Cellulosilyticum sp. I15G10I2: one gene and its partner. The protein of the gene in region 1 interacts with the protein of each later gene in a pairwise test. Links are inferred from orthologs where the notes say so. Each region holds a gene or a part of one and is shown on either strand. Other genes may lie near its edges.

Evidence for each region. Proteins that work in one complex are often made in the same cells at the same time.
Region 2: the proteins of prmA (region 1) and rplK interact in binary tests that used the Escherichia coli proteins (3 or more experiments, as listed by UniProt). The link is inferred for Cellulosilyticum sp. I15G10I2 from one-to-one orthologs.

What each region holds. Positions count from the first base shown.
Region 1 is NZ_FMMP01000006.1:934,721-938,156, forward strand. What follows is about bases 508-3,436. They hold prmA (50S ribosomal protein L11 methyltransferase), read right to left. Parts: upstream 2,494-3,436; coding sequence 1,522-2,493; downstream 508-1,521. Other genes in these bases: BN3326_RS04610 (response regulator), read right to left, coding at 508-751; BN3326_RS04615 (RsmE family RNA methyltransferase), read right to left, coding at 754-1,494; BN3326_RS04625 (hypothetical protein), read left to right, coding at 2,691-2,924; dnaJ (molecular chaperone DnaJ), read right to left, coding at 2,997-3,436. Outside these bases: BN3326_RS04605 (cysteine desulfurase family protein), read right to left, coding at 1-321; more of BN3326_RS04610, read right to left, coding at 383-507. UniProt on the Escherichia coli protein: Methylates ribosomal protein L11.
Region 2 is NZ_FMMP01000009.1:69,684-73,418, forward strand. The notes cover bases 397-3,258. They hold rplK (50S ribosomal protein L11), read right to left. Parts: upstream 2,110-3,258; coding sequence 1,684-2,109; downstream 397-1,683. Other genes in these bases: rplJ (50S ribosomal protein L10), read right to left, coding at 397-631; rplA (50S ribosomal protein L1), read right to left, coding at 918-1,610; nusG (transcription termination/antitermination protein NusG), read right to left, coding at 2,225-2,743; secE (preprotein translocase subunit SecE), read right to left, coding at 2,760-2,939; rpmG (50S ribosomal protein L33), read right to left, coding at 2,975-3,127. Also shown: rplL (50S ribosomal protein L7/L12), read right to left, coding at 1-107; more of rplJ, read right to left, coding at 140-396; BN3326_RS08990 (hypothetical protein), read right to left, coding at 3,261-3,692; BN3326_RS08995 (flagellar protein FliT), read right to left, coding at 3,705-3,735. UniProt on the Escherichia coli protein: Forms part of the ribosomal stalk which helps the ribosome interact with GTP-bound translation factors.

The DNA.
Region 1 (3,436 bases):
AAAAGGTTCAAGGACTGATGGATGCTCAATGGCTGTAGTAATAATTTTATTACCTCTTCTTCTATAAGCCAAACTTGTACCTATGATAGCCATATTATTACTTTCGGTACCTCCAGATGTATAGATCATTTCATCTTGTGCACAGCCTAGTACTTTAGCTAGAAATACACTCGCATTTTTAATAATAGTTTCCGCTTCAATCCCTTTTTTATGCAAAGAAGAAGGATTCCCATAGATATTTATCATAATATCTGCAACCGCATCTGCTACCTGCTTAAGCGGCTTTGTTGTTGATGCATTATCTAAATAGATTTCTTTCATAACCTTTTCCTCTTTCATTTATCACTTACATAAAAAATGAGGGTATCTTCCCCTCATTTTTTTATCTATTCATGACATTATAAATAGCTTGCAAAACACGAGTTTTTTCAAAGGGTTTAACTACAAAGTCTCTGGCACCTCTTTTAATAGCTTCTACAACTTTAGAATGCTGCCCCATAGCCGAACACATAATTATTTTTGTATCTGGGCTTACCTGCAATATTTTCTCTATGGCTTCAATACCATCCATCTCTGGCATTGTAATATCTAATGTAACAATATCAGGCTTTAGTTCTTCTGCCATTTCAATAGCTTGAACACCATTTCCTGCCTCGCCGATTACTTTAAAACCTGCTTCTGTAAGCATCTTTTTAAGTACGGTTCTCATAAATATTGCATCGTCTACTACTAGAAAAGTTACATCATTCATCGTCAACTACCACCCATTTCATACATAATATTAGCAAGAACAACAAGTCCTGCTGTTTCGCTGCGCAGTATACGTTTGCCTAGTGTAACGGGCAAAATATTTTTGCATTTAGCAAATTCAATTTCTTCTTCTGTAAATCCACCTTCCGGACCAATAAACACACCTATAGATTGATAATTAGAGGCTCTTAAAAAAGCCTTAATATGATGAGCATGCTCATTCTCAAAAGGTATACATGAAACTTCATACTGATCTCTGGCATAGAGTATAGCTTCTTTAAACAAAATAGGTTTTAAAACTTCTGGGACAATACCTCTTTTACTTTGTTTCGCCGCACTTTCAGCTATCTTATTCCATCTATCTAATTTATTCTTAATCTTAGTATCAGATTCCATTTTCACAATACATCGTTCTGTACATATAGGAATAATTTTAGTAACACCAATTTCTACACTTTTTTGAATCACAAACTCCATTTTTTCACCTTTTACAAGGGATTGAAATAAAATCGTTTCTACTGCTGGTTCTGTTTCACATAATAAAACATGCTTAATTTTAGCATATATGACATCCGTATCCATTTTTTTTATTATACACTGATAATCCTTACCTTGTCTATCATTAATTAAAATTTCTTTGCCTTCAGTTAATCTGAGTACATTTTTAATATGTTTTACATCTGTTCCTGTAATTAAAATATAATCTTGATCAATTGCTCCATGATCCACAAAAAATTTTGCCATAATAAATACCTTTTCTTAAGTGATATTTTATTTTAAGTGTGCTGTAATCGCAACCCAATCATTTTTTTCCGTTATTTCATCAATCTCAAAGCCACTCTCTTGTAAGGCTTCCTCAACTTCTTTTGATCTTTCACCTATAACACCAGAAGCTATCAGAATGCCCTGTGGTTTTAAAAATTTTCCAAATATATCTTTCATAAACAAAATAACATCAGCGACAATATTAGCAACAACAATATCATACCCTTCTGAACTAATCGCCTCAGCTAAGTCGTTATTTTCTATGACATTACCGCAATATGTTTTAAAAGTATTAGAAGAAATATTATTTTTCTTAAAATTATCCTCTGCTATATTCACAGAATTTTGATCAATATCAACTGCCGTCACTTCTTTTGCCCCGAGTAAAACTGCAGCTACAGAAAGAATCCCGCTACCGCATCCCATATCTAATACCCTACAATCTTGTGTAATAGATTTCTCAAGTTGACAAATACAGAGCTGAGTAGTATAGTGCTGTCCTGTTCCAAAGCTAGAATTAGGATCAATCTCTAAAATCATGCGATTAGTTTGTCCTTTATATTCTTCCCAAGAAGGTTTAATTACAAATTTTTCACCTACTTCGAAAGGTTTAAAATACTGTTTCCAATTATTAGCCCAATCTTCCTCATTTACATTGCCGAGTTCTAAAGTTAATTCCCCATAATTCTGTTCGGTATCTGAAGCTTTTAGTCTGGCTAGTATGTTCTTAAGCTCAACAAATGTCTCATTACCCTGCATATTATCTGCAAAATAGACCGTAATACTTGTTTCGCTATCCTTTAATTTTTCAACTTCCTCGTCCATATAATCCCACTCAGTTCCCCAACCTTTTAAAAATTCATCAAAATCATCAGGGTCTTGCACAACAAATCCTGTTACGCCTAATTGTAATAATACGCCTGTTATAATCTCAAGTCCTTGCTTTGAAGTATATATTGTAACCTCTAACCAGTTCATTGCTTCATCTCCATATTCAAATTTATTTAAATTATATGACACCCCGTACATTTATTCAAGCACTTAGTAGATTTATCTAAACAACTTATAATTAATAAACTATTATATCTTTTTTTAAAATAATATTTTAATTTCTTACTAAATAGTATATGATAAATAGGGATATTTAGAAAATTTAATTAAGGAGGTGTTTTAAGATGAATCCAATGTACTCAGCATTATACTCTGCTATACAATTTATTCCTCTTCTTGAAATTGTGCTTAGGGTTATCCTTTATATAGCCGTTATTTATATTCTTTTTGGTCCGCTGCGTAAACTAGTTAAGGCTGCCACTGTTCATTTAGAATCCCAAAAATCAACTTTTGATGAGGCTATTATCACTACTGAAGTTGTATCTGACCCAATCGAAGAACGTACTACTGAAGAATAATGTTTTCATTCACTAAAAAACTTCCCTTTAAACATACAGTATTAAAAAGGAAGTTTTTTTATTTGAAACTTTTTATTTTTTCTTAAATATATTTTGCCAACCTTTTTTAGATTCTTCTGTTTGGTCACCTGTCTCGTTTTCAAAATCTCTAATGATATTCTTTTGCTTATCGGTTAAATTCTTTGGCACAACGATGTAAACTTCTACGTACTGATCACCACGGTATTTCTTATTACGTATATTAGGAATACCTTTGCTTTGAAGTCTGAAGGTTGTAGATGTCTGTGTGCCGGCTTGTATTGAAAATTTGACATTACCATCCAAAGTAGGAATAGATAATTCTGCCCCAAGTGCTGCTTGTGCAAAACTAATTGGCATACGCATGTATACATCATTTCCTTTTCTTTCCAGAACCTCATGCGGTTTGATGGAGATTGTAACAAGCAAGTCACCTGCTGGAGCCCCTACTTCCCCTATTTCTCCTTTACCAGACACCCTTAAGGTTTGACCAT
Region 2 (3,735 bases), on another replicon or contig:
GCTGATACACCAAATTCTTCTTCACAAGCTGTTACAAGTTCATTTAATTCTAAAATAGTTAATTCTTTAATAGCTTCCATAATTTCTTGAATAGATAGTTTTGCCATTGTTAAGCACCTCCATAAATTTTGTTATTATATTATTGTTCTTCTTTTTTCTCTGCAACTTGTTTAATAACGCGTGCAAAGCTTGATATTGGTGATTTGAAGCTTCCAAGTAAACGACCAAGAAGTTCTTCTCTTGGAGCAATATTCCCAATAGATATCATACCTTGTGCATCATAATAATGTCCTTCAACTACACCTGATTTAAATTCTAATTTATCATTGCCTTTAGCAATTTTAGCAAGAATTCTAGGTCCTGCTGTAGCATCATCATAACTGATGGCTAGTGCTGTTGGTCCTTCAAGGTCTTTTGCAAGTTCTGCAAATTCTGTTCCTTCAATAGCAAAGTTCACCATAGTATTTTTATAAACTTTGTATTCAACATTGCTTTCACGAAGTTGTTTACGAAGATTTGTATCTTGTTCTACTGTAAGACCACGGTAATCAACTAAAAGAATAGAGCTTGCGCCACTTATCTTTTCTTTAATTTCGTTAACAACTACTTGTTTTTGTTCTACTTTTGCCATTATTACACCTCCTTGAAATCTTAATCTAAGCCGTACGGACAAAACTCGGTATTTAAACTGAATCTTATAGGTTGTCCACACTTCTTAATAGAAAAAAGCCACTTTGCTCTCAAATCCGCAGGCAAAGTGGCGATACATCCGTCCATTTATCGATAGACCTCGGTAGGTTGTATACGTTATGCCTTAAGACTCAGGCACCTACTGTCTGCGGTACAGTATTTAATTTGTCAACGTCTGTTATTATAACATCATTATAACAACTTGTCAACGTTTATCGAATCTTAAATTATTCTGCTTTCATTGGGTTGATTTTAATACCAGGACCCATTGTTGTTGAAACAGAAATGCTACGTAGGTATTGACCTTTTGCAGCAGATGGTTTTGCTTTTATAACTGCACTCATTAACGTGTGGAAGTTGTCTTGTAATTTTTCAGCACCAAAAGAAACTTTACCAATTGGAACGTGGATAATATTTGTTTTGTCAAGACGGTACTCGATTTTACCAGCTTTGATTTCGTTAATTGCTTTTGTTACATCCATTGTAACTGTACCAGCTTTTGGATTTGGCATAAGGCCTTTTGGTCCAAGTACACGACCAAGTCTACCTACAACACCCATCATGTCTGGCGTTGCAACTACGATATCAAAATCTAACCAACCTTCATTTTGAATTCTTGGGATTAATTCTTCCCCGCCAACGTGTTCTGCACCAGCAGCTAATGCTTCATCAGCTTTTGGTCCTTTTGCAAATACAAGTACTCTATGAGTTTTACCTGTACCGTGTGGTAATACAACCGCACCACGAACTTGTTGGTCTGCATGACGGCTATCTACACCTAATTTAATGTGGGCTTCAACTGTTTCATCAAATTTTGCAATTGATGTTTTTTGTACAAGTCCAAATGCTTCTGTTGGATCGTAAACGCTAGTGCGATCTACAAGCTTAGAAGCTTCAATATATTTTTTACCTCTTTTCATGACTTTACCTCCTTGTGGTATTATCGGGGACTAAGCCCTCCCACGTAAATATATACGCGCCTTTAAATTTTAATTATTCTTCGATTACGATTCCCATTGAACGAGCTGTTCCAGCAATCATACTGATAGCTGCTTCAATGCTGCCTGCATTTAAGTCAGGCATTTTAAGTTCTGCAATTTTGCGAACTTCATCTTTAGATATTTTAGCTACTTTTGTTTTAACAGAGTTAGCTGACCCTGATTCGATTTTACAAGCTTTCTTTAAAAGAACTGCTGCTGGTGGAGTTTTCGTAATAAATGAAAAACTTCTGTCTTGATATACTGTAATAACTACAGGGATAATAAGACCTGCATCTTTTGCTGTTCTTTCATTGAATTCTTTTGTAAAACCTACGATATTTACACCATGTTGACCAAGTGCTGGACCTACTGGTGGAGCTGGAGTTGCTTTCCCAGCTGGAATTTGTAATTTGATCATTCCTGTAACTTTTTTCGCCATTTAAGCGCACCTCCTAAAAAAATGTGGTATTCGCGGGGAATTCCCTCCCACTCGCGCGTTCATACTTTAACTTTTTGTAATATATTGAAGCCTACAATCATTGTGTGTAGATTCCTTAGACAAGTATCTCTATTTGAGTCATACTTATCTCTACTGGGAACTCACGACCAAATCCATTTACTGATACTACTACAGTACCTTTGGATTGGTGAACTTCTTTTACAATACCTTCGGAGTTTTCAAAAGCTCCTGTAAGTAATGTGACAGCATCTCCTACTCGAACAGTTGGCACAAGTACGAGCGTGTCTATTCCCATATTCTTAACTTCTTCTAATGAAAGTGAAACTGGTTTGGAGTCTGGCCCTACGAATCCTGTAACACCTCTGGTATTTCTAACGACATACCAGGTATCATCTGTCATTACCATCTTAACTAGTACATAGCCAGGGAATGTTTTTCTTTGAACGGTCTTTTTCACACCGTTCTTTTCTTCTATCTCTTGTTGCAAAGGAACTTCTACAGTATGGATGAGTTCTTGCATATTTCGATTTTTAATCGCTTTTTCTATATTAGCTTTTACTTTGTTTTCATAGCCCGAAAATGTATGAACTACATACCACTTTGCCTTCTCCATATTTGTTCCTCCATTATTATATTAATCCTTGTAATAAAAGCATGCCTTCGCTTAATACGAAGTCCATAGCTAAAATGATAAGTGCAACTATAGTAGATAGTACAATAACATTAAATGTCATCTTCATAAGTTCTTGTTTGTTAGGCCATACAACTCTTTTGCTTTCTCCAGCAAAATCTTTTAAAAACTCTATCATAATCCACTTCCTCCCTGGGTATTCTTTCACACAACTTATTTTTTAGTTTCTTTGTGTGCTGTGTGTGTTTTGCAGAATCTGCAATATTTCTTTGTTTCCATGCGGTCTGGATGTGCTTTCTTATCCTTTGTCATGGTGTAGTTTCTTCGCTTGCAATCTTCACAAGCTAAAGTAATTTGTACTCTCACGTTTTGACACCTCCACCTTAAGTTAAATCTCTTAAAAATTGCCATAAAAAAAAGACCTATTTAGGTACAAGTTAAATATATCATACTCTTAAACGGGTCGTCAAGCTTTATTATTGGATGTTTTTTGTAAAAATTAGGTTTTTCCCTGCTGCTTCTTGTAGGCATTTGCCGCTTCTTTAGGATTTTGAGGCAGCTGGACTCTTTCCAGCTTCTTTTTGGAATGCGTTTGCAGGAGAAGTAGATTACTCTGTTCATGTTCTATAATGGCTTGTTTAGCCTCAAGTATGGCAGCAACTAAGCGTTTAAGCTCATGTAGATCTGCTTCATATTTAACAACCTCTTTTAGCTCATCATATTTCTGCTGAAAAGCCAACTCAAGTTTATTAAGCTCTTCTGTAAGCTCATCTTTATAATCTGCCATCTGAGCAATCATATCTAAAGCATTACTCTCTTCTTCTTTAGTATCCATAGGAGCCAGCAAAATAGTCGTTTGATTATCAGTAATGGTATACACTTGTTCTAGTAACGCTTGAATTTGACTTAAATATCCTACTAACTCCTCCATAGGTTTCACTCCTTATTTTTTATCAATAAATAAGCCTTCTTCT